DNA from 2 places in the Solibacillus sp. iso_87 genome. Region 2 is predicted to be linked to the other one. Evidence: riboswitches for the same ligand, from Rfam matches in the RefSeq annotation. Region 2 holds a riboswitch; the other holds the start of a gene.

Region 1 (16,715 bases), 750 kb from region 2:
GAAAGCTCCGGCAGACTTGTCAGAATTTATGCCGGAAGAACAATTAGCGCTATTTGATCAAAATGTAAATGTTTACGATATGTTAAGTGCGTTTCAAAAACTAATGCGTCGTAAACAATTAAAAAAACCATTGTCAACGCGCATCGCAAGACAGGAAATTTCAGTGAAGGAACAAATGCGTTCCGTTGTAAACATTCTAAAAAATGCAGGCGGCAGAGTTATGTTCTCGCAATTGTTTGAAGCAGAGGATAAGCCAATGCTTGTATTGACGTTTTTAACATTACTGGAATTAATGAAGCGCCAAGTGATTTTTGTCGAACAGCAAAATAACTTCGATGATTTATCTGTATTATTGACAAAAGAGGAGATCAATGATGAATTCGAACAACTTACTGAGCCGAATTGAGGCACTATTATTCGTAGCTGGTGATGAAGGTATGACCGTTAAACAACTTGCACAATATATAGAAGTAGAACCAATGGATATTGAAGCGGGATTAAGCGAACTCCTGTCTCATTACAATGAGGAGGAAATGCGGGGAATTACATTAAAACAGCTTGCCGGTACATATCAGTTAACAACAAAACTGGAAGTGACCGACACATTGAAAAAATTAATTGAAAACCCGACAAACCAAGTATTAACCGCAGCTTCATTAGAGGTTCTGGCAATTATAGCGTATAAGCAGCCGATCACGCGCGCGGAAGTGGAAGATCTGCGAGGGGTGAAAAGCGAACGCCCGATTGCGACACTCGTTTCAAGGGCGCTTGTACAGGAAGTTGGCAGGGCGGAAGGAACAGGACGGGCAATCTTATATGGAACGACAAAAGAGTTCCTAAATTATTTTGGCTTAAAAAATATTAAAGAATTGCCACCTTTACCGGAAGAAGTCGATCAAGAAGATGATCAGCCGACTGACTTATTTTTAACGAAGTTCCAGGAAACATTTAACCAAAATTAAAGGAGTGGCCTGTTGAAAAAGTGGTTTGTTTCTATTGTTGTATTGTTCGTATTTTTGAGTAGTTCGTCACAAATTCAGGCGGCGTATAATAGCTATGTTGTTATCGATGCGGAAAATGGGCGGACATTAATGGGTGTGAATGAACATGCAGGCCTGCCGATCGCCAGCCTGACAAAAATCTGGACGGCCCTGGTTGTTTTGGAAAATAGTGCGCTTACCGATGAAGTTGTTATTTCAAGAGAAGCCTCGCTTGTTGAAGGCTCATCAATTTATTTACTTGAAAACGAGACGTATACGATTGATTACTTGCTTCATGGTTTAATGATGCAATCAGGAAATGATGCAGCTGTAGCACTGGCGGAACATGTTGGAGGATCTGTAGAAGGTTTTGTTCAGCTTATGAACGAGAAGGCAGAGCTTTATCAATTGAATGAAACAACTTTTACAAATCCTACAGGGCTGCATAATGAAGCCCATCTATCCTCTGCCTACGATACGGCAAAAATGCTGCAAATTGCGATGATGAATCCCCAATTCAGAAAAATTGCCTCAACACAAAATTTTTCGGATGGCAGGCAGTGGAGAAATAAGCACCGACTTATGCACGAGAAGATAGGAGCCATTGCAGGGAAAACAGGCTATACAAAAGTGGCTGGACGAACATTGGCAACTTATTTTGAACGGGAACAAAAATCATTTGTTGTCGTTACTATTAATGAAGGAAATGATTGGAATATCCACCGGAACTTGGCGGATTTTATCGACAACAATTTTGAACAACAAACGATCGTGAAAAAAGGAAAATATAATGCGAACGGATTGGCAATCGAGTTAGATGAACCTTTCCAAATGCTGCTTCATAAGAAAGAACGGCCGAATTTTGAGCATATTGTTAAAGTTTCACGGCTGAAAGGCTCGGATCGTGGGGTTTGGCTTTTATACGCAGATGAAGCGCTCGTATCATCAAAGCTCGTTACAGTAAAATAATAAATTCAGGATTGAATTTTAGCGCCTGGCGGATGTCATGGATTCGAAAAGGAGTTCTAAAAAGGAAGTCAGCATAAAAACGTCACAATATGCGACAACAGCTGACTGCCTTACATCCTGTGGGTCTCAAAGCCGAATCCAGACGCAATTACGCCAAGGCGTAATTGATTAAGTTCTGAAAGTATGACATAATTTTTATTCGTTAAGGATTTATTTTCGCTCGTATTTGTGGATTACAGCAATAATATTTAAGAATTAACAGAGCAGTAGATGAAAAGTGCAGGGACGAATGCTGAAGAAGTATGCGTCTTTGCAGTTTATCAATCAATGAGGTGAACTTATGGAAAGATTACAAAAAGTGATTGCCTATGCAGGCGTTGCATCACGACGTAAAGCAGAGCAATTAATCGTAGAAGGTAAAGTAAAAGTAAATGGAGTCGTAGTTAAAGAGCTTGGTACAAAAGTATCCAACTCGGACACGATTGAAGTAGAAGGCGTAAAACTTGAAAAAGAAGATAAAGTATATTTCCTGCTATATAAACCACGCGGCTATATTTCAGCAGTAACTGATGATAAAGGGCGAAAAACAGTAACTGATATTTTTAAAAAGCATGTTCACCAGCGTATTTTCCCGGTAGGGCGTTTAGATTATGATACGACTGGGTTATTGCTTTTAACGAATGACGGAGAGTTTTCAAACTTAATGACACATCCGAAATTCAAAATCGACAAAACATATATTGCACGTGTTAAAGGAATCCCAACAAAACAAGGTTTAATGAAGCTTCAAAGCGGAATTAAGCTGGAAGACGGAAAAACGGCTCCAGCAAAAGTAAGCATGACAAGCTTTGATGAGAAAGCTGGGAAAGCGATTTGTGAGATTACAATCCATGAAGGCCGAAATCGTCAAGTCCGCCGTATGTTTGAAGCAATCGGTACACCTGTCGTGAAATTAAAACGCGAGCGCTTTGCATTTTTAGATTTAACAGGACTTAGCCCGGGCGAATACCGTCAGCTGACAAAACATGAAGTAAAACTCCTACGTGTATTAGCTGAAACAGGAAAAATTGATTATAACAATTAATAGTTTAAGATATTCATAAATCATTCTGAAAGAAAAGAATTTAAATTTTGTAATAATTTGCTATAATAGGCAACAGTAGTTGCTGAAGTGGAAGGGGGTTTTATGTTTGGAAAAAAAGAAACAACGTTCTGTGACGCGCGGCATCATTTTAACCATTTTAGCAATCGCAATCGGATATACAGTTTACGCTGCCGTAACGAAAGATAAAATTAATATTGTACAAGCCGGGGCACAGGCGCCTGATTTTGAAGTAGTAGATTTGCATGGAGAAAAGCATAGATTGAAAGACTACGAGGGAAAGGGTGTCGTACTGAATTTCTGGGGTACATGGTGTGAGCCGTGTGAACGCGAATTCCCTGCAATGACTCGTCAATATGCGGAATTTAAGGGCCAGGATGTACAAATTATTGCCGTTAACTTCGCACAGTCTGAATTCGAAGTGAAAAAATATGTGGCGAATATGGGGATGACGTTCCCGGTTGCGATCGATAAAACGAAAAGTGTTTTCACTGCCTATAATATTGGACCCCTGCCTACATCCATTTTCATTAAACCCGACGGTACAATAGACCGTATTATTACTGGAGAAATGACCGAAGGAGAAATTGTGCAATATATGGAGTCAATAAAGCCGGAATAGGAGTTTTTACGCAATGAATAAACTACTTTGTGAATGCGGGCATGAAAATCCTGAAGGTACAACACTCTGCCAAAAATGCGGTTCTCCATTATCCGCAGAGGAAAAAAGCAAAAAAATTGCAGATATGCGGTACGAAGGGACAGCCATACGTTCAAAAACTTATAACAAGTCAATTATTGATAAGGTTTGGAATTTTTTCTCAAGTGTGAAAGTCGGAATAACGCTCATTATTATCAATTTAATAGCAGCATCAATTGGTACAATCCTGCCTCAGGAGTTTTACATAAGCGTAGCGACAGACGCGGAGAAGGAAAAGTACTATTCAGATGTTTATGGATGGTTCGGTGAAATATACTACGCGTTAGGTTTATCGGATCTTTATTCATCCCTATGGTTCCAATTACTTGTATTAATGTTAGGTGTGTCCATTATTATTGCAAGTATAGATAGAGGTATTCCATTACATAAATCTTTAAAAAATCAACGAGTAAAACGACATACAAACTTTATGAAGCGTCAGCGAATTATTGGTGAAGGAAAACCAACTGAAACGCCTGAACAAACGCTCCAGCTCGTTGAACAATCTTTAAAAAATTTAAAATACAATGTCCGACGTGAAGATGATTCCATTTTAGCGGAACGCGGGCGTTTTTCCCGCTATGGTGCCTACATAAACCATGTTGGATTAATAGTCTTTCTAATTGGGGTCATGCTCCATTTAGTACCGGGCATGTACGTGGATGAATCGATGTGGCTCCGTGAAGGCGAGACACGTGCTGTACCGGGTATGGACGGATACTTCCTGAAAAATGACAAATTTATTTTGGAAACATACGACAATGTTCCTCAGGGTGAGCAGATCAAACAAGGGGTCAATGTAGTCGCGAAAAATTACCAGACAGACGTGACATTGTATAAACAGAAAGAAAACAGTGTGCCGGGACAGGCGGAAAACCTGGAAGAAGTAAAGAAATACGGAATTCAGGTAAACCATCCGCTCAAGCATGAGGGCTATGCATTTTATCAGATGGATTTCCGTTTAAATGAGATTAAAACAATGGTGTTTGATTTGACGAATAAAGAAACGGAAGAATCGCTTGGTCAAATTAGCATTGATTTAACAAACCCGCAGGAAGTGTATACGCTCGAAAATGGCGCACAAGTCGAATTAATGGGTTTTTATCCGGACTTTTCAGGTTTTAAAGATGGTGTACCGCAAACTGCGACCCAAACACCGAATAATCCGGCATTTATTTTTAAAATGATTACTCCTGAAACACCTGAAGGAGAGACAAGCTTTGTTGCAATCCAGCAAACACTGGAGCCTGAAGGTGACAATATTTATAAAATGAAGTTTTCGAATGTGGAAACACGCCATATGTCAGGTTTAACGATCCGTTATGATCGGACAATCCCCATATTAATCGTAGGGGGTATTATCTTTATGATTGGTGTTGCAATCGGTTCCTACTGGAATCATCGCCGTATATGGATTGAACAGATGGCGGATGGAACAATACGTCTGGCAGCACATACGAATAAAAACTGGTTTAGTATGAAAAAAGACTTAGATGCATTAACGAAGCATGCTCATTTACCGCAATACGTAGATCAACAGGAAATAGAAAACAATGAACATGTTGAAACAGAAAAGGATGGTAAAACCTTATGAGTTTAATCGATTTAAGCGGTTATTTACTGTATGCTGCATTCATTTCTTACTTAGTTGGTACATTTTTATTTGCAGGCGCAATCAAAGTGAAGAATGACACGGCAGCAGCACGGGCAGATAAATACGGCAAAATTGCCCTTATTGTTACTATCATCGGCTTTGTTGCACAGTTAGGTTATTTCATTACGCGCTGGATGTATACAGGACATGCACCGGTTAGTAATATGTTTGAATTTACGACAGCATTCGGTATGTTTATCGTACTATCGTTTATCGTCATTTACTTTACGTATAAAGTTGCGGCATTAGGTGTTGTTTCTTTGCCAATTGCATTATTGATAATTGCCTATGCCTCTATGTTCCCGTCAGAAGTAAGCCCTTTAGTACCTTCACTGCAAAGTCATTGGCTGACAATTCATGTTACGACTGCAGCATTAGGGCAATCGATTTTTGGGATTAGTGCGGTAGCCGGACTTATATACTTGCTGAGAAATGTGAATATGGACGAGCGCACAAAAGAAAGTTTTTGGCTGGAAACAGTCATGTTCTGCTGTGTACTAGTTGTGGGGTTTGTAGCGGCAACGGTTACATTCAACGCGATGGGTTATGAAGCGAAGTACGAATACGTTGATACATTGGATAAAGTCAATACATCTACGTATTTGATGCCGGCAATTTTCGGGATGAATGAATTTGTGGAACTGTCTGAAGATCGTATGACACCAATATTTGAGTTGCCGGCATTGATCGATGCACGGAAACTTACAACTGTTTTCTGGTCTGTTCTATTCGGTACAATCATTTATATACTGATTCGACTGATCTTTAGAAGGAAGATAGCGAAAATGTTCCAGCCATTAGTGAAACGGGTGAACTCGACGCTGATGGACGAAATCGCCTACCGTTCAATCTTGATTGCTTTTCCGATCTTTACATTAGGCGCACTTATTTTTGCGATGATATGGGCACAGGAAGCATGGGGCCGATTTTGGGGCTGGGATCCAAAAGAAGTATGGGCACTTATTACATGGCTGTTTTATGCAGCATTTTTACATCTTCGCCTGTCAAAAGGTTGGGAAGGAAGAAAGAGTGCCTGGCTTACGGTAATTGGTTTCCTTATTATTTTATTCAATTTAGTCGTAGTTAATTTAGTTATTGCTGGATTACACTCTTATGCATAATGTGACAACAATTTGCTTTTTACACTATTATTATAGCAATTTTGATAGTTTCCAATTCTATGCAAAATAATTAATAAACTGTCATAAAGTTAGAAAAGTTCAATCAGAATGATTGGGCTTTTCTTTTCAATCGTTCACTAAAAAGGTACAATAGAGAAGAGAAATAGAGTTTTTGAAAGGGGCAACACCAGTGTCTGAAAATATTTCTGTGTTGATTGTGGATGACGAGGATCGAATTCGTCGTTTGTTAAAAATGTATTTAGAGCGTGAGGGCTATACAGTAGAAGAAGCGGAAAATGGAGAACAAGCACTTTTTATGGCACTTGAAAAAGATTATCATTGTATTTTGTTGGATATTATGATGCCTGAAAAAGATGGTTTGGAAGTTTGTGCTGAACTGCGCGAAAAGAAAACAACGCCTATTATATTGTTGACGGCAAAAGGTGAAGAAGCAAACCGTGTACAAGGTTTTGAGCTTGGTGCGGATGATTATATTGTGAAACCATTTAGTCCGCGAGAAGTCGTATTGCGTGTAAAAGCAATATTACGACGTTCAGCAGTATTTTCACCTGTTTCAAATGCTTCATCGTCTAAAGATTTAGTGGTGTTCCCGCATTTAACGATCGACCATGATGCACATCGTGTGACAGCAGATGGAACGGAAGTAAATTTAACACCGAAAGAATACGAATTATTATACTTTTTGGCGAAGTCACCGGATAAAGTATTCGACCGCGAGCAATTATTAAAAGAAGTTTGGCATTATGATTTCTTTGGTGACCTGCGTACAGTTGATACACATGTTAAGCGCCTGCGTGAAAAGCTGAACCGTGTCTCTGAAAATGCAGCACAAATGATCGTTACGGTTTGGGGAGTAGGCTATAAATTCGAGGTCGTAAATGATTAGAATAGCAACAAGTATTGTCGGGAAGCTATGGGCAACCATTTTGCTTCTCGTTTCATTTGTCCTGTTTATATTCACGATTTTCATGTTGGAATTTCTTGAAAACTATCATAACGAGCAGTCAGAGGCTTCATTAAGGCAAACAGCCGCAGCCATTGCGAGTATTATCGATGAGGAAGAGATCGATGATAAGCAGTTTGCGATCATTTCGGAGTTGTTGACGGAAACGACAAACGTACTTATCGCCAAAAGTTCAGATGAAATATTGTATGCAAGACAAGAAGGCATCAATAAAGAAGAAATTCAGCAAAAAATTATAAGCAGTAGAGCATTTGAAGAAGTATATGCATCATCAGAGCCGATAGTAAAGGAACTGACGCTGCCTTCGAATCGGGAAGAAGCGAGCAACTCCAATTATATTGTATTAGGTTTCCCGCTGAAAAGTGTTGAGGATTTACATGGAGCCGTCTTTATTTACAAAAATCCCGATGCTTTACACCAGACGAGTAATGAAACGACGAAAATTGTTGTATTAGCTGCGGCTATTGCATTTATATTGACGACAATTTTTGCATTTTTCCTTTCTTCTAAAATAACGCTTCCATTGCGTAAAATGAGAGAGCATGCATTTGAATTGGCAAAGGGGCGTTTTGATTCGAAAATTGAAACAAAGCAAAATGATGAAATTGGTCAGCTTGCCGTTGCGTTCAACCAGATGGGTCGTCAATTGAAGCATCATTTAGAAGTAATCAACCAAGAAAAAGAACAATTATCGAGCATTTTAACATCGATGACTGATTCCGTTATTACATTTAATCGCGATAAAACGATTTTATTGAGCAATCCTCCTGCAGAGCGGCTACTGCAAAAATGGTTCGTCAAAAAAGGATTGGACAGTTCAAAGCCGATACCGGATGAACTTTATCAAATGCTTGATCATGTATTGAATTTTGAGGATCAGCTGGATGAAGAGTTTGAAATTGGAAAATCATATTACAGTATAACGATTAGTCCTCTTTACAGCAGGGAATCCATACGCGGTGCAGTCGCTGTTATACGTGATAAAACCGAAGAAACGAAACTGGAAAAACTGAAATCGGATTTCATCGCCAATGTTTCACATGAGCTGCGGACACCAATCGCGATGCTCCAAGGCTATTCTGAGGCGATTATTGATGGGGTTGTGACAACAGAGGAAGAACGTATTGATATGATTCGGGTAATATACGATGAATCACAGCGTATGAGTCGTCTCGTAACAGATTTACTTGACTTGGCGCGGATGGAATCGGGACATATGAGTCTGTATAAGGAAGACGTGCCATTAGTTGCGGTTGTTGAACGAATGACACATAAGTTTGACCAAACAGCGAAAGAAAAGCATGTGCAACTGCAGATTGAAACTGATTTTTCGGATGAAACGTTTATTTCGATTGATGAGGATCGTATCGAACAAGTATTAACAAACTTGATTGACAATGCGATTCGTCATACACCAGCAGACGGATCGGTAACTGTTTCAATTGCAAATGAGCAAAACTATGCAAAAATTCAAGTTAGGGATACAGGGCAGGGCATTCCTCAAGATGATTTGCCATATGTATTCGAACGGTTCTACAAAGCAGATAAAGCACGTACACGTTCGAAAGGCGGAACGGGCTTAGGCTTGGCCATTACGAAAAACATTGTGGAAGCACATAACGGCAGAATCTCTGTTGATAGTGTGGAACAACAAGGAACAACCTTTACATTTTACTTGCCATTATCTTGATATAATGGGGTAATGGAATTATGAGTTTGAAAAAGTTTATCATTTTGAATCGTTCAAAGTGATAAACTTTTCTTTTTAATGAACCAGTTCGTCCGTAACGGATGATTATTGTAACTTTTTTGTTTCGAATACGACAAATTACGTGAATGGAGGTGGGATGGGTGCAGCAATCCATTTTCCATCGATTATACGATACGTATCATCAGGATGTTTTTAATTTCTTATTTTACTTAGTGAAAAACCGTACCGCAGCTGAGGATCTTGCCCACGAAGTATACGTTCGTGTATTAAAATCATACGACCGTTTCGAAGGGAAAAGCTCGGAAAAAACTTGGCTGTTCTCTATAGCAAAAAATGTGGCGATCGACTACTTCAGAAAAAAACAAGTTCGAGATAAGCATGCATTTACAGCTTTTGATTGGGAGACAGAGCAACTTGTAAGCCCAGTCCCTTCACCTGAACAATTTACCGAATTAAATGATCAGCTCCATCAATTACTCGTTGCATTGGAGGAATGTTCAGGTGATCAGAAAATGGTTATTATAATGCGGTTTATTCAAGAACTTTCAATTCAGGAAACAGCGGAAATATTAGGATGGACGACCGGTAAAGTTAAAACGACACAGCACCGTGCTTTAAGGAATCTGCGGCTGCTATTGGAAGCGCAAGAAAGAAGGGAGGCGAATCCATTATGAAAAAGGAGCATTGGGATGAAAAAGAGATTGAACTTTTTCTGAAAAAAGCACCGAAAGTAACTGATCATCGTTCAAAAGATGAGGTATTTAATCGTTTAATGGATGAAGGAGCATTTAATGAAGATCCGCCTACCATACAGCAAAGCAATCAAAAAGGCATACGTTGGGCACCATTATTCGTTTCGATTGCATCAATATTTATTATAGTTTTAATCAGTGCGCAATTTATAGGCAATAATGAGTCGGTTACTATGCAGAATGAAGCATTCGATCTTGCCACTCCAGAATCGGAAGAAAGTATGACAATGAGTGCGAAGGAAGATGCATCTACACAAAATGAGCGCTCCATGATTAATAGTTTCTCGACGGAAGCTCAACCTGAGCAAACATTAGTTTATGAAAACGAGCTAGAGGACAACACATTATTTGCAATTGGTCTTGCAGGGGATGATGCAGAGAGTGTACCAGTGAGCGTATTAATTCCAAATGAAATTGTTGCCGAAAAAACAGGTACAGAAAACCCGACGAAGCTGGAACTTTATAACACATTCAGTCCGCTGCTTGACGAACAGTCACTAGGCTTTAATGAATACCATCCTTACAAAGGAGAATTGCGTGAGGAAGGGAACAGGCTTGTTCATACGCTGCCGGAAAATCACCAATATGATGCGGGAACAGCTTCCTTATCAAATTATCTCGGCTCCCTTGTCGATACTTTTAGTGATGCATATATGGAAGTAGAAATAGAAAATACGGCCGGAAAACCAATTTACTTTGACCATGTAGGTGATGTAAATGAGCCGTTTTTATTAAATGATGAGAACGCTCAATATAATTATTTTATGTATCAGATGCGGAATGGGGCGGTATATTTAAGTCCGAATTTCCGAATGAGCTTTAAAGATGTGCAAGAAGCAATTAAAAATATGACGGTGGAAGCGAATGATATATACAGAACGGTTATACTGCCGGGCGTTTATTTAAAAGTTGAAGACGCTGAGTCCATCGTTACAATTACATTTGAAGAACCTTTAAACTTGGAGAATTTTGAACCTGCTCAAGCAATGCGCATGATTGAAGGATTAATAATGACAGCGGCAAGTTTTGATAAACAGGTTAAATTTGAAAATATCGTACAGGAACAATGGGGCGGTTTTGACTTCACAAAACCAGTAGAGAAGCCGGTTGCGGCAAACCGTATCAATTATGAATTTCAATAATTCAAATAATTTTACTAGGAATTGTAAGCAATGGGCTTTACAATTCCTTTTTTTTATATATAATAATAGTTATAGCAAGGTAATTGCTACATAATTTCATATTGATTCATCTTCGGGGCAGGGTGTAACTCCCGACCGGCGGTAATAAAAGTTATAACCTCTGACCATTTACTTGGAGGAAGTTATGTCGAACTTTTCGAGCCCGCGAGCCACTTTTTGTGTGCAGGATTTGGTGCAATTCCAAAGCCGACAGTATAGTCTGGATGGGAGAAGGTGAAGGTACGGTCGTCATTTTTTGAAAATGCCGTGCTTTGCAGTACTTATTTCTAATTCCTTATTTGTTAACGGAATATTTTTCGTATACAAAAAAATAGGAATAGCTGCAATTGCATATATAGACCCTTTATTTAAGTGTGCCTATTTCTCCCTTATGCTCTAGCTTAGCATAAGGGTTTTTTCATGAAATGAGTTGATACGTCCTTTCTTCTTGCGAGATGGAATCAGCAAAGAGGAGAGATTTATATGCAAAAAAGAAGTTTAAAGTTACGATCATTCGTAACAATTGCAATGCTGAGTGGGGTTTCATTTGTACTAATGTTATTAAACTTCCCGCTACCATGGTTCCCGGTTTTCTTACAAATTGATTTCAGTGATGTGCCAGCATTGATTGCGGCAATTACGATGGGACCTGTTGCAGGTATCTTAGTTGAACTTGTTAAAAATGTGCTTGACTGGATTTACACAGGGGCTCCTGAAGGAATTCCGGTAGGTCATATGGCTAACTTCGCTACAGGTGTATTATTCATTTTACCAGCTTACTATATTTATAAAAAATTCCCTTCTGCAAAAGGGTTAATGACAGGCTTAGTTGTCTCTACAGTTGTAATGTCACTTGGAATGGCGGCATTAAACTACGTGGCGTTCTTACCGCTGTATACGTACTTACTAGGCTTCGAATATAATATGTACGAAACGATCGTGTTAGGTATTTTACCGTTTAATATTGTTAAAGGGATTATGATGTTTGTGGTCGTGACGATGCTTTACCGTACAATGCGTGTATGGATTGAAAATCAGCGCAGACAATATTTAGCTTAATTAAATGATAAATTATGGAGTGATGTCGAAAAGTGTTATCTTTATGACATCGCTCCTTTTATATTCACTATTACTATTGTCATTCTGTTATAGTGCTGATATGATATTGTACATTGTTAAGAAAATTTAGACGTTTCATTAAAACACCATGAAATGACATCTTAGGAGAGAATATGATGGACAAGAAAATACCATTTTCAACCTATGCAGTTATCGGAACGATGCTGTTTGGGATGTTTTTTGGAGCAGGAAATTTAATATTTCCGATTCAAATGGGGCAATTGGCAGGGACGAACTATTGGTTTGCGCTTATTGGCTTTTTAGTTACGGCAATTGGATTGCCGTTTTTAGGTATTCTGGCAATCGGATTGTCGGGAAGTAATGGATTGCGTGATTTGGCAAGTAAAGTACATCCGATGTTTGGGTTGTTTTTTGCGTTGGCTTTATACTTAACGATCGGGCCGTTTTTTGCAATTCCGCGTACGGCAACAGTACCGTTTGTCGTTGGATTTGAACCGTTTATCGATCCTTCGCAGGCGACATTATGGCTTGCGGTATTCAGTTTTATTTTCTTCGCGGTAGTTTTTTATTTTTCATTAAATCCGGCGAGAATAATGGACATTATCGGGAAGTACTTAACGCCGGCATTTTTAATCTTTTTATTTGTATTAATCGGAATTAGTCTGTTTTCCCCAATGGGGAAATTCGTTGAGCCTGCTGGAACCTATATTAACGAGGCGTTTATGACAGGTTTTAAGGAAGGATATAATACGATGGATGCGCTTGCTTCGCTTGCGTTCGGTATTGTTGTTATCAATGCGATAAAGCGGACAGGTATTACAGATAAGAAAGAAATTGCAAAAGCGACTTGGAAATCAGGTATTTTCGCAATGGCATTAATGATGCTAATTTACGGCCTGATTGCTTATATGGGAGCATCAAGTGTGACGGCAATTGGTACATTTGATAATGGCGGGCAAATTTTTGCTGCGGTTGCCGATCATTACTTCGGCTCATATGGCGCGATTTTGTTAGCGATTATTATTGTACTTGCTTGCTTAAAAACAAGTATAGGTCTAATCACTTCATGCAGTGAGTTTTTCCATGAAGTTTTTCCGAAAATCAGCTATAAAACATTTGTAGTCATGTTATGTATTGTTTCTTTTATCATTGCGAATTTTGGGTTAACAAATATTATTACATATGCAATTCCAGTGCTGATGTTCCTTTACCCTCTTGCTATTGTGTTAATTATACTGGCACTTTTAGGACCGCTATTTCACTACAAAAAGCCTGTATTTGCAGGGTCGATTTTACTCGTCTTCTTTATTAGTATAATTGATGGGTACAATGCGTTGATCGGAAGTGTGCCGGCATTTGAAGTGAGTTTGCTATCTTCTATTTCTACGATTTACGCGGATTATTTACCGCTTTATTCCATCGGTTTAGGGTGGATTGTTCCGGCTATAGTTGGAGCAGTAATCGGTTTATGCTTTCCGAACCGTAACAATGAAATAAATATGAATTAAAAAAAGGGTGTGTAAAAGGAATTTTCTCCTTTTACATACCCATTTTCAGTATTAGTGAATATTTTGCTTTTTGAAGCTTCCACCTTTAACTTCGACCACTTCGTATACTGTTACAAAGGCGTTCGGATCGATTTCTCGAATAATTACCTTTATTTTACTTTCTTCCATTCGGTTGATTACACACGTAATTTCTTGGAATTCCTGATGGGAGTAAGCACCGTATACTGTGCTGAAAGTTGCGCTTCGTCCTAAACGATCTCGAATTGTTTCGACCATTTTAACCGGCTCTTTTGTAATGATTTTATATGTTTTAGAACCACTAAGTCCTTCTTCCACAATTAAGATAACTTTTGATGCGATATAATAAGCAATTGCTGATAACAAAGCACCTTTAAAGCCGAATACAAATGATACGATGATGAAAACGAAAAAGTTTAAAAATAGAATGAGATCACTTGTACTAAAAGGCAGTTTTCTCGATAGTAATACTGCAAGCATGTCTATCCCATCAAGAGCACCCCCATTACGAAGTGCTAACCCCATACCAATACCTAAAATGATCCCACCTACAACTGTAATAAGCAATGCATCGCCAGTAATAATAGTTGGTACATGGTGCATAAGCGAAGTGCCAATTGCTAATGATGCAATACCGATAACGGAGTTGATTGCGAAGGTTTTTCCGATCTGTTTATATCCTAAATAAATAAACGGGATGTTTAGAAAGGCGATCAGCAGGCCTAATGATACAGGTGTTAACTGAGAAATGACGATACTAATCCCCGTGATTCCACCATCTGATACGTTATTTGGTATTAATACTGCTTCTAATCCGTAAGCGGCAATTAAACCGCCAATAATAACAATGATTTTTTGTCCGATTGACTTTGCGATGTATTGCTTCGTCATAAAATTCCCCCTCAACTTGCATGATAATAATTATACATGAATTTTGGCTGGATGACTTTTCAACGAGTAAATTAACCAATTTTTTTGCAAAAAAAATAAATAAGTAATGTAGTAATTTCTTGGTAATGAAATTTTAAGTCTTTTAATTATGAATTATGTCTGGAAAGATAACATGGATTAAAAAACCATTTAAGGGAATGTTCGAATTATGCGATAAAATCGTTCTAAAAAACGTATGTTAGTTTTTATAACATTGGATTGACAATGGATGTTACATTAGTTTAAAGTAAATGGTAAGAAGAGGGAGGCGAGATAATGAGTCGAGAGTTTCGAAGAGCGATGCCGTTACTACCGATTAGCATGGTTATGCAATTGACGGAATTAACGGCTAGACAAATTCGTTATTATGAAGAACATGAATTAATCGTCCCTGCCAGATCAGAAGGGAATCGAAGGATGTTTTCTCTTGATGATATTGATGCATTGCTGGAAATAAGAGAGCTACTCGACCAGGGCATTAATATGGCGGGTGTCAAAAAGGTATTTGCAATGAGATCGAAAGAGTATGTAAAGAAACCTGACGTAGTACGCGTGACAGATACAGAATTGCGGACTATATTGCGTGAAGAAATGCTGCAAGCTCAGCGCATGCAAAAGCCATCTCTACGTCAAGGCGATTTATCGCGTTTCTTTCAATATAAAACTGAGTAGGACCAACTAAAAAGGAGAGTGTTGATGTATGGCAAATGTAATGGTGAATGGAACAAGCAAAGCGACGAAAGAAAGCATTAAAAAAATTGTGGCTGATAAAAATGTAAAGTTTATTCGTCTGCAATTTACTGATATTTTAGGAACAATCAAAAACGTTGAAATTCCGGTAAGTCAGTTAGATAAAGCTCTGGATAACAAAATGATGTTTGACGGTTCTTCAATTGAAGGTTTCGTACGTATTGAAGAATCTGACATGTATTTGCGTCCGGATTTAGATACTTTCATGATTTTCCCATGGACTGCAGAAAAAGGGAAAGTTGCCCGATTAATTTGTGATATCGCACGTCCGGACGGCTCTCCTTTTGAAGGGGATCCACGATCAAACTTAAAAAGAATGTTAAAAGAAATGGAAGACCTAGGTTTTACAAGCTTTAACTTAGGACCTGAACCGGAATTCTTCTTATTTAAATTAGATGAAAAAGGCAATCCAACATTAGAATTAAATGATGATGGTGGCTACTTCGACTTGGCACCGACAGATTTAGGGGAAAACTGCCGCCGCGATATCGTATTGGAACTTGAGGAGATGGGCTTTGAAATTGAAGCGTCACACCATGAAGTAGCTCCGGGTCAACACGAAATTGACTTCAAATATGCCAACGCGGTGGAAGCGTGCGATAACATTCAAACGTTCAAATTAGTAGTAAAAACAATTGCACGTAAACATGGCTTACATGCGACATTTATGCCTAAACCTTTATTCGGTGTGAACGGTTCAGGAATGCACTTCAACTTATCATTATTCCAAGGAAGCAAAAATGCGTTTTGGGATGAAGGGGAAGACTTACAGTTATCAAAAACAGCGAAACATTTCTTAGCCGGTGTATTAAAGCACGTTCAAGGATTTACAGCGGTGACGAATCCGACTGTCAACTCATATAAACGTTTAGTACCAGGCTATGAAGCACCTTGTTATGTGGCATGGTCACCTAAAAACCGTTCACCATTAGTACGTATTCCGGAATCTCGCGGTCTATCAACTCGTATTGAATTACGCTCAGTTGACCCATCTGCAAACCCGTACTTAGCAATGGCTGTTATTTTGGCAGCAGGATTGGATGGCGTGAAAAATGAAATCGAGCCACCAGCACCGGTAGACCGTAACATTTACGTGATGAATGCTGAAGAACGTGCAGCTTATGGTATTGCAAGTTTACCAGGTTCATTGGATGCAGCATTAGCTACTTTAGCGAAAGATGAAGTAATCATTGATGCGTTAGGTGAACATATTTATGCAAACTTCAAAGAAGCAAAAGAAGTGGAGTTTGATATGTTCCGCACATCTGTACACC
Region 2 (16,715 bases):
GGCTACAGATGCATCCCGGTATTAGATGAGGCGGGTGAAAAATTCGTCGGAAATATTTATAAAGTAGAAGTACTCGAATATAAATTAAAAGAAGGCGACATGAAAGCCCAGGTTAAAGCACTTACTGAAGAACCGGATGCATTCGTCCACGAAAACAGTTCGTTTTTTGAAGTATTCCATTCAATTAAACAATTGCCATATTTGGCCGTTGTTGATACGAAAGGGAACTTTGCCGGCATTTTACCTCATTCGAAAGTATTTGAGCTGCTGGAAGAGGCGTGGGGCTACCGTACAGGAAGCTGTGCCATTACAATTGCATTGCCGGACACGGACGGGATTTTAATTAGAGTTCTGACTGCGGTTAAAAAGGTGTGGCCACTGCATTGTGTGTTCTCTCTTGATGATGATACGACTTATTTGCGTCGAGTGATTATTACTCTGGCAAAAGGTGCGAAACAATCGACAGTGGACGAGCTGGAGGCAGCCATCTTAAAACAAGGTGCCCGCATTATTGATTTGGAAGTATTTGATAAAGAAAATTTTTAGTTATAAAGCGATTTGTTCATTAGAACGAATCGCTTTTTTTACTGCGATAAAATAATAGTAATACTAAATGTTTTGTAACTTTATATCAATAGTTAATGCATGTCTATACTGTCTGTTTTCTGCAAACGGATTCGAAGCTATAATCAATTTTCCGTTGTCAAAACATAGCGTTTGTTCCTCCTTTGCAACTACCTCGAAAAAATCTACTAAATAGTATTTAAATCCATCTACCTCTTTATAGCACCAAACTTCATCGGCTTTTAGGGGATTAAGTCCAATCTCATTTAGAAATTTTTCTACAAACTTATTTAGCATAATCTTTTCCGCATAAAACACGCAATCCATGCAATCGCAATGGCTGGTAGATCCAACTGGTGGTCTATTTTTATAAAGTTGTTCGTTGAGTTGTTTAACGTCCAAAGAGCACTCACTTCTTTCTCCAAGCAAGATGGATTGTTTAATTTAAATGATAGTTTATAGGGAAACAAATCTCAATGAGTCAGTTGATTTGATTGTGTACTAATACAGGAATCGAAAAAAATAAGAGGGTTTTGCCAATTTATATCGAAATGTATATAATAAGGGGATTTGCTGAAAGGAGAACTATAATGTTTATCCATATAAATGAGGAAAAAATAGATTTTACTAAAGTAGAGATAATTGTACTAGAACAGGGGATTGCTGACTTATATGAGAGTTTTGATAAAAAAACGCTTGGCGAACTGGCGAAACAAAAGAAATATGAGCATTTAAAAGACTTTGTTAACGAGCATACACACTTAAAGGATATGCCGGCGGGTGCAGCAATAAAAGCGCTAAAAAAAGAAGGGAATCATTTTTACAGGCGGTTTTTGAATAACTACGGTGATCTAATATACTCTCGTTTTGTCGTCAGCGGTGATGAGGATTTGTTGAAACAACGTGGTGTTTATACGATTATTGCAAATAATGAACTGAAATTTTGCGGTGTATGTGCAAGAACATTTAAAGAGCGCTTTAATCAGCATATTGGTAATATATATGCAAAAGGTTGCTATCGGGATGGAACGTCTACCCATTGCCATGTGAACGCAAAAATAACACAGCTTTTGCCGGCAAGCGATGTGCATTTTGCAATCTATCCGATGGAGAACGAAAAAGCGATGAATAAACTGAAGAATGCGATTGTGAAACGTTTCGAACCTGAATGGAATTTACGGTCCAACAGAGAAGTTATCGAATTAACATCATCATTATAAATACTTCTGTCTAAATCTTGTTAGATAAAGGCAGAATTTTTCATTTACTACATTTTTCCGGTTTCATTTTCGACAAAAAGTGGGAATAGTAAGTGAAAAAAGTAGGTGATGATCATGCAGGCAGCATTAAAACATTACAGGCAAACACACAGCGAATATAAATGGCTGCATTTTTTGGCAGCTGTCGTATTAGTATTTACATCCGTATTCTGGTTCGTACTTCCATACTTCATGATTAATTACGGAAAATATACGACAAATGTATTCCAGCAATCTTTGTTGTTGATTGCCTTGTATACGGTACCTTCCATCATTGTAACATTGCATTGCTGGTTTATTAACTTTAAAGCAGCACTTGAATGGAAAAAAAGCTATCCTAAGGAATGTGTATGGCGCTGGTCGCTAAAATTCCAACTCATTACTATTTCAATAGTGGTCTTGTTTACCTCGGTTATTTATTCCAGTCTTTTTATTATTGATATGATTCGATAAAAAAATCATCCTTCCTTTCTCAAATGTGCTAAAGTGCCTTTCCATGTATAAAGAAGAAGCTTTTATTATCAAATACTAATAACGTGGCACTTTCGCACATTTATCTTTCATATTATCCACAAAACACTGACAAAAAATATTCATTTAAAAAAGCAAGTAAAGTATGGGGAAATTTGGTACGATGAAGCTATCAATGTTAAGGAGGATGAAGCAGCATGAATACAGATTTAAATATCCTTTTAGCGTTCGGTGCCGGGTTTTTAAGTTTTATTTCACCATGTACGCTACCGCTCTATCCTGCATTTTTATCCTACATAACCGGGATGACACTCGATGAGCTGAAAACCGAAAAAGGGATGATGCAAAAACGCGCAATTTTACATACTTTATTTTTCCTGCTTGGATTTTCGATTATATTTATCGCTATCGGGTTTGGAACATCATTAGCGAAAGATTTCTTTTTCCAGTACCAGGATTTGCTGCGTCAAGTCGGCGCTATTTTAATTGTTGCATTCGGATTAATGATTGTCGGTCTTCTGCAGATTGACTTTTTAATGAAAGACCGGAAGTTTCAGTTCAAAAACCGACCATCCGGTTATTTCGGTTCGGTACTGATCGGTCTTGCCTTTGCAGCGGGATGGACACCTTGTACAGGTCCAATACTGGCAGCGATTATTACGCTTGGCGGAACGAATCCCGATTCGGCAATGTGGTATATGGTCGCATACTACTTAGGCTTTGCGATCCCATTCTTTACATTGTCATTCTTCATTTCACGTATGAACTGGATTCGCACACATAGCCAAAAAATTATAGTAGTTGGCGGCTATATTATGATCGCGGTCGGCATTTTACTATTCTTTGACGGATTGACTTACATTATTAATATTCTCTTGCCGATTTTCGATGGTTTTAAAGGATTCTAACAGTTCCCTGCTTTTAAAGACCGTGCTATACTAAGGGGAGAAACATAAGTGAAAAAGTGTGCATGATCCATTATATTATCTTGTTTACACGATAATTTTTCTTACGTTCATGCAAGAGGAGGAATATGATGTTCGACAGTATACCTTCTCACTATTTATTAATTGGTTCGACGATTATGGCAGTCATAATGGGATCTTTCGTAATGTTCATTAGACTGCGTGCACAAAAAAAGCCGGTATCTACGAAAAAAATACTCATTCCGCCTTTTGCGATGTCAACAGGCGCGCTGATGTTTATTTTTGAGGAGTTTCGTGTAGCGCCAATTCAAATAGTAGAAGCGGCCGCACTAGGCTTGTTATTTTCATCTGTATTAATCTTAACGTCGAAGTTCGAAGTGCGAGACGGCGCAATTTATATGAAGCAATCTAAAGCATTTCCATTCATATTAGTGGGATTATTAGTACTACGTATTATTTTAAAATTAATATTTGCCGATACATTCGATGTCGGTGAACTTGCCGGTATGTTCTTCATCTTGGCGTTCTCGATGATTTTGCCGTGGCGAATCGGTATGCTTATTAAATATAAGAAGCTTAAAAAATCGCATATTGTCGCATAGAAAAGACTGCCTTTAAAAGTTTTATGCTTTTAAAGACAGTCTTTTTTCGTCTATGCCTCAAATAAATGGTCATAATTCGTCGTATCAATTTTCATTTCATCGAGTTTTTTACGTAAAAACTTATGGTCGCGCTTTGGCGAAGCGATAATATAGCCACGAATAATTAAGTCTAAGTCAATTTTCGAGGCACGCTCATTCAGTGCAATTTCACCGATTTTACCCGCAATCTTTTCTTTGGCAACTTGGCGGAATAGCTCTGGTACAGGACTGACAAGCTCGGTAAGTAATTGTTTTTCATCTTCACCCCAAAGATGAATCGTTTTATCTAAGTATATGTTTTGCCAATCTAGATCCGATTTTCCGTCCTGTTTCGGCAGGGCCTTCAAAAACTTGCGGAACATAAAAAAGCCGCCAATCCCCATAAGCGAAATCAATACTACAACCCAAAATAAAATAAACCATAAAAACCAGCCATCTAAGCCCACAATGTTCACCTCATTACTAAATATTGTTGATTAAATTCCCTCTACTAAACTACTGGTGATAAACCTCATTATTGTCTATTATATAAGGTTTTGTAAAATTTTTCATCGTCATTGTCCCTTTTTTCGGTAAATCATGACATATATAGGGCAAGGAGGTGATAAACATGAACGAATTCGGATTTTTATCTGCTACATTGACAGTATTTTATCAGACAGGCCTTGATGAATTTAATGAGCCGATTATTAAAAGTTCCACATTCCGTAACTTGGAAAGAAATGCGACAGCTCAGCAGCTATACACTGTTGCAACAACAATCGTCGGCTTAACAGATTACAATTATATTGAATCTGTGAAAACGCAAAAAGACAGTATTACCGCTTAATTAACAATATCCTTGAATTGGAGGTGATCCCATGGCACAAGTTTTACAATTAACATTTGCCAACATTGCAGGGAATACGATGACGATCAATATTAATGATCCGAAGCCGAATTTAACGGAGGCTGAAGTGAATGCTGCGATGCAAACAATTATTGATCAGGCAGTGTTTTCAAAGGACGGATTTTTGTACAATGTGAAAAAATCAGCTCGCATCGTTGAGCGTAATGTTACAGCAATCGAACTGAACAGCTAATAGCAAGGCCGGTGAAGTGTGATGCTTTGCCGGCCTTTTCAAATGAAAAAAGGAGGGATTTTAATGGACCAGTGGATAGCGATTCTTCAGGAAGTAACATTTCCGATCTTTATATCTTTTTATTTACTGTATCGGATTGAAACAAAACTTGAAGCGATTCATACAGCACTTGTATCATTACATCATCCTGCAGATAGAGCATAAAAAACTCTTCACAATGTTGACACACATCCTTTCTTCCAATAACTATTGAGAATATACTAAATATTGGGTAAGATGAGAGTAATGTTCAAAGAGTGGAGAGAGAGAAATGAAAACGAAAAAAATTGTATTCGCATTTATGCTCTTGGCAGCGACAGTTCTCACAGCATGCAGCAATTATCAGTTTAAACCGACAATTAACTTTGAAATCAGTGGGTTTACAATGACCGATCACCGTAACAATGAAGTAACACGGGAAAGCCTAAAAGGGGAACCGTGGCTGGCAATGTTCATCTTCACAAGCTGTACAACCATTTGCTCGCCAATGACGATGAATATGACCCGGGTGCAGGACCACCTTGAAAAAAAGGGGCTGGAAGATTATAAAATTGTCGCGTTTTCAGTAGATCCGGACTACGATACACCAGAGCGTTTGATGGAATATTTATCGCGCCATACACCAGTTGATGAATCAAAATGGCATATGCTGACAGGGTACGATCAAAAATTTATTGAACAATTTGGTAGAAACTCATTTAAAACGCATGTAAAAGCAATTGAAGGGAATGACCAAGTTATCCACGCCGATACATTTTTTCTAGTGGATGAAAAAGGAATCGCCGTGAAAAACTATTCAGGGTATGGCACGGGAGAGGATGGTGTTCCATATGAAACGATTGCGAGTGATATGGAAGCACTCATTGAAGAACGTCTAAAATAATAGTGAAATGTAAGATTAACTTGCGAAAAAAGTGTAGCTGCTTTTTAAGCAAGTTTTTTGTTAAGTGAAGGATTTTCTAATAAAAATTAAAATGTGCTAATAAACCTGGAAATTTTCTAATAAGTTGCAGATCTTCTAATAAAGGAGCGAAGTCATGGGGAACTGATAACAGTACTAAAAGAAACACCATACAGGCTTGGAATTGGCTTAGGTGTATATGATATTCATAGCCCCCGTATTCCGACTGTGGAAGAAATGGCAGCCAGTAATCGCACAAGAACAATTTTGGATCAATCCCGATTGTGGCCTGAAAACTCGTACGGAACAAGAGACCATTGCATCATTGAAAAATATGGTGGCCGCAAAAGAGCGACTAAAACAGTTGAATTAATGAAGGGGTGGTTACTACTATGAGTCGAATGAAAAGAAATTACAACCCCGTGTTTTTGACAGCTATAATGAATGGCTTTACAGGAAGTTATACAAAAAGCCTTAAAGAGTTACGTGATGAGTTAATGGCGACATACCCAGCGGATGCTAAGGAGATTCAAAAAGCATATTATTTTATGGGCTATTTGTAATCGTGATATCGAATTAAAAAGTTCCTTTAAATTTCTCTGGCTTTACGACATAGCCTTCAATAATAAAACCGCAATCGGTACAAATAATGTATTCGATATTGCATCCTAAACTTAATTTATTCACAGGTGACATAACACTGTACCCGCTATGTTTTCCTCTACCTAATTCCGTGCTGCGACATTTTGGGCATTCTTTAACGTTAGTCATCTCCATCACCCTTTCAATAATAATTAATCCGCCACAATGTCAGGTTCCGGTAGCGTTTCATCCTTCTTTTCCTGTAAACGATTCGTATATTTTTGCACAATTACGTTGATGTAAAAAAACATCCCCATGACAATTCCGGAAAATACCCAACTTGCTACTCGTTTATAAATCAGCATATCCCCATAGCTGTCAATTCCGTATTTCCGTAGCAGAAAGACCGTAATTACTGCCATAACAAGTCCTCGAATAATGAAAACAATCTGGATCAGCTGAAACCATCGAAAAATTCCTTTTTGAAAGAACAAAGCTTTGCTGTCCTTTCGTGCATAGCCTTGCAAATATGCAAAATCGATTGCAACATACAAAGGAAAAGGCTTTTTTATAATAAATAAAATTACATAGAGAAACGTGTAAAAAAGTCCTAAATAAACATTATTCCAAATCATTTGCTCCGCCGAACCGGACAATAAATCTACCGTAGTACCTATAAGCATCGATCCTAAAATAAACAAGCCCGTCACATTAAACTGCCGATCTTTTGCAAAGCGGTAAACAGTATAAATTATCCCGGGAACAGTGGACAGCAGCATCGCGGCATAGTCACCAAAAGGCTCTCGGCCAAACTTCCATATTGCATAGGGTAAAGCTGCATAAAACAGTAGTTCTAGAAAGATAAGATATTTATTCGACTGTGAATTATTCGCCATGAAAGCCTCCATTATCGTAAAAAAAGTATTTGCTTTTTATATTACTGAAGATTATCCGACACTATATTTTATAGAAATAAAACATAAAAAAAGCAACCAAGCAAATGAAAGACACTTAAAATCAGCTTGCAATATCTCCTTTCTATATAATGTAATATAATGTATATTATTCTACGTATTACCATGAGTAAAGTTTCAATATTTTAATTTAATAGAGGGGTAGAGGTAAAAGGTTTGAGGGTACAAAAAGTAAGTAGGTGCTAAAATACTATTAGCTTTTTAAAATATTTATGTTACAATAACATTCAAATAAAATAATTTCCTTCGGGGTCGGGTGAAATTCCCAATCGACGGTGATGAGTTTATCTCTAAGCCCGTGAGCCACTTTTTGTGTGCAGGATTTTGGTGCAAATCCAAAGCCGACAGTTATAGTCTGGATGGGAGAAGGAATGGCAACGCATTTTAAAAATTTGATTTTAAATGTGATTTTTTGCTATACACTTTTCCTGTCGCGCCTTTGTGACGGGATTTTTTATTTTATTGAAAAAAATAATTTCCTTCGGGGTCGGGTGAAATTCCCAATCGACGGTGATGAGTTTATCTCTAAGCCCGTGAGCCACTTTTGTGTGCAGGATTTGGTGCAAATCCAAAGCCGACAGTTATAGTCTGGATGGGAGAAGGAAGCAATGTCAGCAGTTTTTTGAAAATTAACTTCGAAAAGCTTATTTGATGATGCTCAATTTTCCTCTCATCGAACTCCGAATTCAATCGGGGTTCTTTTTTATTTTAAAAAGAGGTGAGCAGGATGTTTACAGGAATAATTGAAGAACTTGGGACAGTTGAAACAATCAGCCAGTCCACACAAGCGATGGAACTAGCCATTCGCGCAAACAAAATTCTAGAGGATGTTCAACTCGGGGAAAGCATTGCCGTTAACGGTGTCTGTCTGACAGTGAAACAATTCTCGCCATCCGTATTTTTAGCGGATGTTATGCCAGAAACCGTCAAAGCAACGAGCCTCCAGCAATTAGCGGCAGGTATGCCTGTCAATCTGGAACGGGCCATGTCGGCGAATGGTCGATTCGGCGGACATATTGTTTCGGGCCATGTTGATGGAATTGCAACAATTCAACGTAAAAGACCCGTCGCCAATGCAGTTTATATTGATCTGGCGATGGAAAAGCATTTGATTGCTGAATGTATTCAGAAAGGCTCAATTACAGTGGACGGCACGAGTTTAACAATTTTTGATGTGACCGACACATTCATTACCATTTCCTTAATCCCTCATACGTATGAACAGACTGTAATAGGCTATAAAAAGCCGGGAGATGTTGTGAACATTGAAACAGATCTAATCGGTAAATATGTAAAAAGACATTTACAAAATCAAACGGAAAGTACAATTACAATGGACTTTTTGCAACGTACAGGATTTTAAAGGAGTGGTGACAAAATGAATACAATTGAAGAAGCAATTCATGCATTAAAAAACGGCGAGATTATTATTGTGTCTGATGACGAGAACCGTGAAAATGAAGGGGATTTTCTAGTTTTAGGAGAATTCGCTACACCGGAAAATATTAATTTCATGGCGCTTTATGGAAGAGGGTTAATTTGTACACCAATTTCATCTGCAATTGCAGAAAAGCTTTCCCTTCATCCAATGGTGCAAAGCAATACCGATACATATCAAACAGCTTTTACGATTAGTATCGATCATATCCATACAACAACAGGTATAAGTGCATTTGAGCGTTCTAAAACGATGTTAGCATTACTGGATCCTGCAACAAAACCGGAGCATTTTCATCGTCCAGGTCATGTGTTCCCGCTCATTGCAAAACAGGGAGGCGTGTTGGAGCGTCGCGGGCATACGGAAGCAGGCGTCGATCTGGCGAAGCTATGCGGTTCGAATGAAGTCGCAGTTATCTGTGAAATTATGAACGAAAATGGTTCAATGGCCCGCATGCCGCAGCTTGAAAAGATAGCACAAAAACATAACCTGAAATTTATTACAATCGAAGACTTAGTTCAATATATAAAATTAACTACCGTATTGGTATAAAAAGGAGCAATTAAAATGGGAAAAACATTTGAAGCACAATTAGTCGGAACAGATTTAAAAATCGGAATTGTCGTAGGGCGTTTCAATGAATTTATTAATGATAAATTATTAAGTGGTGCAATTGACGGCTTAAAACGTCATGGTGTTGACGAAGCAAACATTGATACAGCATGGGTTCCAGGTGCTTTTGAAGTACCGTTTGTAGCGAAAAAAATGGCTGAAACAAATAATTATGATGCAGTTATCGGTTTAGGTACGGTCATTCGCGGGTCTACAACACATTATGATTATGTATGTAACGAAGCAGCAAAGGGAATTGCAAAAGCGGGCTTGGATACAGGGGTTCCGGTAATTTTCGGTATTGTTACAACTGAAAATATCGAACAGGCAATTGAACGTGCTGGTACGAAAGCAGGCAATAAAGGCTACGACAGCGCAATGTCTGCAATTGAAATGGCAAACTTAAACAAAATGTTTTAATTAATATTAGTACACGCCACTCCAAAATTTTGGGGTGGTTTTTTCTTGCTTTCAATAACAAGTTTACAAATTATTTCCTGTAGATTACTATTACGTTATACGATATATCGCGTTTCCTATTCCTTATTTTTTATTTACAAACATTCCCTTCTATTCTATTGTTAGGTAAGACTTATAAGGAGGGAGAGCGATGGCAGAAAGAGTACGCAGAATAAGACCCGGGCAGTATTGGCGTATCAAGGAACATGAAAGCTGGTTTTCAGATATGTCCGAGCGAGGGTTGCATTTTTATGAGATCGGCACATATTTTGCCAAGTTTAAAAAAGGTGATCGCAAACGAATGGATTACCGGCTGGAACTGGCAAAAAGTAAATATATATCGAATGAAAAAATTCGGTTATACGAAGAAAGCGGCTGGGAATACATTGCGAGTGACCGCAATTTTCATGTATTTGCAGCACCGACTGAACGTAAAGCAAATGAACCTCCAATAGATCGAGAAGAGCAAATCTCAATAGCAAAAAAAGATTTTAATAAAGCATTATTTAATTTTATAGTTAATTTAATTGCAATTATTGTAATCTCTACGGTCTTCGTCAAAACTATTGAAAACGGAAATATTACTGTTTTGCAACTGATGGATGGATATATACTTGCCCCGTTGTTAGTATTATTTGTTAATTTTATACAAATAATTCCGATAGGTAAAAGTTTATTTGGAATGAATCGTTTGCGGAATGAACTCAAGGCTGGGCTACTAGACAATCAACAAAAACCATGGGAAAACTTTTACTGGTCAAGTATAGTCTTCAGTTTATTATTATTTGTAATTACATTAACTATTGTGTTTATACCGATTTTCCAAATTTGGAGTATGAAAACAAGCCCTTTACCAGAAGAAGATACAGGGCTGCCAATTGTCCGTCTTGCTTCAATTGAAAATCAGCCGCATCTTAAAAGTAAGCCATTTTACTTCGAAGGAGAGGATTTGGGAAGCACCTACTCATCACAGTGGAATATTTTTGCTTCTGTACAATATGATTCAACAGAAATGGGTGTTATTCAGGAAGGGGAATGGTACGATCCAAATCATGCATATCAACCATCAATCTCATCGGAAGTTTATAAGCTGCGGTTCCATTCCCATGTTAGCTCATTAGTTAATGAGTTAATAATCAAGCATACATATGAAAGTGAACCTGCAAGTTTTAAAGAAAGAAAACACACAGCTTTTGATCGTCTGCTGATTAGGGATAATTCTTTTCAAAAGGATTTCCTATTTGTAAAGGATCGGTCCGTGATGTATATCAATTATACGGGTCAGGTTGAAGATGATGTAATCATAGAGAAAGCTGCTGAGAAAATGGCATTGCTTGCTGACGATTGAAGGAGTCGCTAGTAATATTCTAATAAACATTTAAATCATCTAATAGCGATTTGACATCTTCTAATAAGTTGCCGATTTTCTAATATATAAGGCAGTTGTTCTAATAACGCTCTGAAATAAACATTCGGAAAATGCTAATAAACCCTTGAATTTTTCTAATAAGTACAAAATTCTTCCAATGAAATCAGTCACCGGTCATATCATCAGAATTCATACAAGTAACGCCACAATCCATTAAACTAAAAAATTCCGCTAGCTTCATTTCGATGAACATGTTACCATATTTAAAAATTCAGAAAATGAGGGTGAGTAAATGGAGAATCTTGTGTTCTTTATCATCGCGTGTGTTCTTCTGATTGTATTGCCGGGTCCTGATACAGCGATCGTTACGAAAAATACAATAGTTAATGGACAAAAGGGCGGATTTCAAACAATGGTCGGCTCTTGCGCGGGATTAACGGTCCATACAATTGCAGCAGTTGCAGGGCTATCGGCGATTATCGTAAAATCTGCCGTGGCATTTACAGTGCTGAAATACGTAGGAGCAGCCTATTTATGCTATTTGGGTATAAAAACATTAATGAGCATGCGTGCTAAAAAAGCAGATACAGAGGAAATGACGGACATTCCTGAAATCGAAGCTAAAGGCAATTCGTATTTTAAGCAGGGACTCATTACGAATATCACAAACCCTAAAGTAGCAGTATTTTTCCTGACGTTTTTACCGCAATTCCTATCTAAAGGAGCAGAACCATTTTGGCCATTTTTGACGATGGGAATCATCTATATTGTTTTAACATTTATTTGGTTTGCGCTCTATGTATTTTTATTAAACAAAATCCGCAATTTCATGAAAAAACCTGCTACACAATCGGTGATCGAAACGTTGACTGGAGCTGTTCTTATCGGTTTTGGGATCAAACTTGCCTTTGAAAAGCAGACTTAAAAATAACTTTACGTAATTCACAACCACATTGCCTTTAAAAAGTAATAACCCATTTACCGCTTATTCTTTTTTAAAGAAGGGTATAGTTCCCTAATTCTAGAAAAAAGGATGATGAAAAATGGGCTTGTATATTACTATGTGGATAGCCATGATTGCTGTAATCGTTGTAAATGCGCTATCCAATACACTGCCGTTAAACGGGCAAACGGCATCAGAAATTACGAATCGATTAGAAGTATTATTTACGCCAGCAGGCTACGTGTTTTCCATTTGGTCGTTAATTTATGTAATGCTTGTCATATGGCTGATTACGATATACCGTAAAGTGAAAGACAATCGTTTTAATGGAAAAGTAGGTATTTTATTTATCATCAGCTGTATATTTAATATTGCTTGGTTGTTCAGCTGGCATTATGAACAGTTTATACTATCCATTATCGTAATGTTCTTTTTGTTATGTACACTTATTGCGATATACCTGCAGTATAGAAACACGGAAAAAGGTCTTTCAGAACGCTATCCGTTTTCATTTTACTTAGCGTGGATATCCGTAGCGACAATCGCTAATGTAAGTTATGTGTTAAAACATCATGGTGTCGATTTGGGGATATCAGAGGTGATTGGATCACTCGTACTTGTAGGGGTTGCGGTTATTCTCGGTTATTTGGCCGTTGCTGTTTCAAAAGATATTTTCTTTACACTCGTCATCGTTTGGGCACTAATCGGTATTGCTGTAAAAACTGATGAACCAACAATGCAGAACGGTACAATTGCATTAACAGTAATATTAATTATTGCTGCACTGATTCGCTATATGCGTATGAAGACAAAAAGGCTCGCCTAATGAAAAAGGGTAGTAGGATTAGTCGGAAATGACTTTTACTACAACCCTTTTTTTTTCATGTTATTTAAAAAATACAATCGACATAAAGCCCATGTAAAAGCATAATGCCAGCGCAAAAGTCATAGCAGCAGATACAACGACCGGCAGCTGTTTAATATAACTTACAATGACAAGACCGATAAACAGTGCAGTCAACAGGAAAAATCCTAACCCAATACCCGTCATTTGTAAATATCCGCGCATGCCGGCTTCAATCGAGCTACGGTAGAACATTTCAAAAAACGGCGAGATTTCCTGAACATAAAAACTCGGTGGCTGTTGTTCACTATATAGCGCGGTAATGAATAAAATCAATACGAGCAAAACTGTTTCGATTCTTACCCACGTACGCGGTTCAAATAATGGCTTGTCCATTTTCAGCTTAATGAGCAGACTGTTTGCCAAAATAATAACAGTCAAAGGTACGAGCAGAACATGCTTAATGAATAAAAACTGTCCATAATTGCTCGACCAGCTTGTCACATAGCCAGGTACGATTGTGTCAGTCATAAGGACACCTGTTAATGCAACAGACGTAAAAGCTACGAGCGCAACAGGGGAGAACCACTTCAAAAAGGCGTCCCAGTTTTGCGCATCCTTTGAGAAAAAGCTTATCAGAACTAAAATGCCGAGCCATACACTGACAGCAAGGAGGTGAACAAAATCCAGTACCGATCCGACAATGCCTGTCATCGAACCTGCATGACTAATATAGCCAATTGCCGCCATAATGGCGATTAAAATAAAAATTGACATGACTGCTATAAACTTCGAAGGTTTTTTTATAAATTGGCGAATCATTATCACCAAAATAATTGTAAAGCCAACGACCGCGAGCCATGAATGGCCAACTTTAAATTTCATAAGGAGCATGCCCACTGATTCGATGAAGCCGAACTGTGGTGTCAAAATTGTCAGCAATTGAATATTCGGTACAAATGTGACAATCGGCAAAATTACCGCACTAACAATAAGCCACTTTGCTGAAATATCAATTTTCGGACGAAATGTTTCAGGGATACAGTATAAGATAAATGTTCCCATAAGAAGAGCAAAACTAATATAGAGCAAAAGTTGACTGAAAATCGTCAATGCCATCATTTTGTATTTTTCCGTCTAGCAATAGCGAGAACACTTACTATTATAATAAGAAGTAAAATGGCTCCAACGATGTATAGTAATGTATTGTTTGATGTTTCTTCCTCGTCTGCCGCAGTCGTTTCAGCTGCTTCATTTTGAACTTTTTCATTTACTTCCGCTTGCTCTTCGTTTTCTTCTGTTACTGCTTCTTCTACCGGTTCTTCTGCTACAGGTGCATCAACCGTAAAGGAAAATTGACCTGACAATGGGTGGCCATCTGCACTAATACTATTCCACTCAACTGTATAGTCATCACTTGGTAATGGAGTATCAAAAGTACCCGTTAATACACCATCGACTAAATCCATCGAAACTGTTTCTATTTCTTCGCCGTTACTCGAAATGACTTTAAATGTACTGCCTACTTCAATTTTTCCGGCGTATGTAAGTTCGATCGACTGCAACGGTTCAGTTACAACTGCTCCATCCTCGGGGGTAGTCGTGTCTAAATACGTATGTGCTGCTGCGTTCGGTACAGCTAAAAATAGTGCAGCAAGAATCGATAATAATATTGTTCTCATATTAATATGATTCTCCTTTCATATGTTTTTTTACTCAATCCATATTGTAGCCGAACAATAAAACAAATGCACTGTTTCCGCTTTTTAAACTCGAGAAAATCTAAGTGAGAGAGAATTATTATGCTATAATATTGTCACAAATGAAAAGGGGATCAACATGCAACATTTTGTAGAGGATATTTATTTAAAAGGACATAAACAGGCTGTTCTGCTTTTACATAGTTTTACTAGCAATGCGAAAGAGATGCACTATTTGGCGGAAATGATTCATAGTAACGGGTATACGAGCTATGCGCCAAATCTGGCAGGGCACGGAGCATCACCGGAACAATTATTTGCAAGTTCTATTGACCAAGTATGGGAACATAGCAGGCAAGCTGTACAATTTTTAATCGATGAACAATATGAAGCGATTACGGTAATTGGCCAGTCATTAGGTGGTGTATTAGGAATAAGACTGGCAAATGAATTCCGTGAAGTGAATGCTTTATGTATTATTTCCTCGCCAGTATTGGAGCGGCCTGTTGAAGGTTTGGAACAGCGTGTCGTCTATTATTCCAAGAGGTATTTACAAAATAGAGGAAGCTCTGAACAGGAACTGCAAAAGTTTTTAGACGATCACTTTCCAAGACCAGCCGAAAAAATGATTGCGCTGCAGCAGTTTATTGTTGAAACAGGCAAACAGCTTCATTTACTGAAACAGCCGCTATTCCTGGCAAAAGGTATGAAGGACGAACCGGTTTTCCATCAAAGCATTGACCTGATTGAAAAGACTGCAGTTAGTAACGTCATTACGAAAAAACACTACGACAACAGCGGTCATCTTATTACACTAGGAAAAGAACGCCAATTACTGACGGAAGATATTATTCGCTTTATCGAAGGGATAGAAAAAGGAACTGTCTAATTTTTAGACAGCTCCCCGTGTTATTCTTCTTCGTTGTTAAACCATAGTGGGTCATTATCATCAACATCGCCATTATAATTAATAAAAATCTCTTCGCCGGCTTCAATATCTTTATAAGCAAAGAAATCGAATGTTTCGTTGTCGAAATTAATTTCATATGTGGCATTCGGCTCATATGAATGGTTAAACAGCATTCCGTAGCCTAATAAGATTGCAGAGCGTCCAATGCCAAATTCAAAAGCATAATCGGCAAGATTCGTTTTTTCAATATGTTCATGCTGCTCGTTTGGGTAGCTTAGTACCGGTGCTTGGTGGAATAACGTTCCTTTAGGAATTGCATTAATCGCAAAAATGCCACGATTATATTCCCCATCACTTATCGGGGAATTCTTTACTTCGATCATATTTTTTCGCCTTCTAACTTTTAAGATTCTTTCCTACTGTAACATGTATTATAGAAGAAAGGTTGTTTTATTACTTATTTACATAAATAATTCATTGGAAGGATGAAGTTCATGCAAAAACTGCAATTTGAAGCAGCATGGGATAAAACGATTTCAGCTCAGGACCGAGTATTAATCGAACAAGCTTTTTATAAAACAAAGGAACAGGATGGGCGTATTTCCTGTTACGTAATTCGAACGGCCATCAATCATAAAAAACAGCTGCTCATTACAACGCTTATTCATAACCGGACAGATCAGCAACTTAATTTCCGTAATAGGGAAGTAAGTATTATAACAGAAGCGGAGAAATTTACTCAAAATTTTACAATTGGAGCATTTGAAATTCCTCCTTATTGTTCAATGCCATGGACTTTTATTTTCGACGAAAGTATTAATTTTCAATTCACAGAAATAAAACAGATGGATATTGAAATATAATGTGATTGAGGTGAAGGAATCGATGCATGAAATGAATGCAGGAATTTGGCTCACATTCATAACTCCTATTTTTTTAATCACTGCATTATATTTTACACTGTCATTTTTTCAGCACTTGAAAATAGACAATGATCGATT

Evidence for each region. A riboswitch is a leader RNA that binds a small molecule or an ion and turns the genes downstream of it on or off. The one in region 2 is predicted to bind FMN.
Region 1: another riboswitch for FMN. It lies ahead of AC0VXV_RS06450 (ECF transporter S component); the one in region 2 lies ahead of ribE (riboflavin synthase).

What each region holds. Positions count from the first base shown of each region.
Region 1 covers NZ_CM149656.1:1,311,083-1,327,797, forward strand. Annotated here, with positions in the region: gene AC0VXV_RS06395 (segregation/condensation protein A) at 1-406, shown strand, start outside; gene scpB (SMC-Scp complex subunit ScpB) at 372-962, shown strand; gene AC0VXV_RS06405 (D-alanyl-D-alanine carboxypeptidase family protein) at 975-1,949, shown strand; gene AC0VXV_RS06410 (pseudouridine synthase) at 2,290-3,033, shown strand; gene resA (thiol-disulfide oxidoreductase ResA) at 3,140-3,673, shown strand; gene AC0VXV_RS06420 (cytochrome c biogenesis ResB family protein) at 3,687-5,345, shown strand; gene ccsB (c-type cytochrome biogenesis protein CcsB) at 5,342-6,526, shown strand; gene AC0VXV_RS06430 (response regulator transcription factor) at 6,717-7,433, shown strand; gene AC0VXV_RS06435 (ATP-binding protein) at 7,426-9,201, shown strand; gene AC0VXV_RS06440 (sigma-70 family RNA polymerase sigma factor) at 9,363-9,896, shown strand; gene AC0VXV_RS06445 (hypothetical protein) at 9,893-11,116, shown strand; FMN riboswitch at 11,221-11,395, shown strand; gene AC0VXV_RS06450 (ECF transporter S component) at 11,639-12,214, shown strand; gene brnQ (branched-chain amino acid transport system II carrier protein) at 12,391-13,743, shown strand; gene AC0VXV_RS06460 (YitT family protein) at 13,795-14,652, opposite strand; gene AC0VXV_RS06465 (MerR family transcriptional regulator) at 14,968-15,363, shown strand; gene glnA (type I glutamate--ammonia ligase) at 15,404-16,715, shown strand, end outside.
Region 2 covers NZ_CM149656.1:2,057,595-2,074,309, reverse strand. Annotated here, with positions in the region: gene cbpA (cyclic di-AMP binding protein CbpA) at 1-546, shown strand, start outside; gene AC0VXV_RS10365 (hypothetical protein) at 610-966, opposite strand; gene AC0VXV_RS10360 (GIY-YIG nuclease family protein) at 1,155-1,784, shown strand; gene AC0VXV_RS10355 (hypothetical protein) at 1,899-2,276, shown strand; gene AC0VXV_RS10350 (cytochrome c biogenesis CcdA family protein) at 2,492-3,202, shown strand; gene AC0VXV_RS10345 (CcdC family protein) at 3,331-3,822, shown strand; gene AC0VXV_RS10340 (DUF2621 domain-containing protein) at 3,873-4,307, opposite strand; gene AC0VXV_RS10335 (DUF1659 domain-containing protein) at 4,472-4,690, shown strand; gene AC0VXV_RS10330 (DUF2922 domain-containing protein) at 4,722-4,943, shown strand; gene AC0VXV_RS10325 (YvrJ family protein) at 5,007-5,147, shown strand; gene AC0VXV_RS10320 (SCO family protein) at 5,254-5,865, shown strand; partial or broken gene AC0VXV_RS10315 (hypothetical protein) at 6,004-6,172, shown strand; gene AC0VXV_RS10310 (hypothetical protein) at 6,276-6,446, shown strand; gene AC0VXV_RS10305 (transcription initiation factor TFIIIB) at 6,460-6,654, opposite strand; gene AC0VXV_RS10300 (VC0807 family protein) at 6,678-7,361, opposite strand; FMN riboswitch at 7,678-7,814, shown strand; FMN riboswitch at 7,913-8,047, shown strand; gene ribE (riboflavin synthase) at 8,167-8,802, shown strand; partial or broken gene ribB (3,4-dihydroxy-2-butanone-4-phosphate synthase) at 8,818-9,426, shown strand; gene ribH (6,7-dimethyl-8-ribityllumazine synthase) at 9,445-9,909, shown strand; gene AC0VXV_RS10280 (DUF2812 domain-containing protein) at 10,100-11,296, shown strand; gene AC0VXV_RS10275 (LysE family translocator) at 11,610-12,242, shown strand; gene AC0VXV_RS10270 (TspO/MBR family protein) at 12,361-13,086, shown strand; gene AC0VXV_RS10265 (copper resistance D family protein) at 13,147-14,226, opposite strand; gene AC0VXV_RS10260 (copper resistance CopC family protein) at 14,223-14,786, opposite strand; gene AC0VXV_RS10255 (alpha/beta hydrolase) at 14,944-15,693, shown strand; gene AC0VXV_RS10250 (SET domain-containing protein) at 15,714-16,097, opposite strand; gene AC0VXV_RS10245 (SLAP domain-containing protein) at 16,209-16,577, shown strand; gene AC0VXV_RS10240 (hypothetical protein) at 16,600-16,715, shown strand, end outside.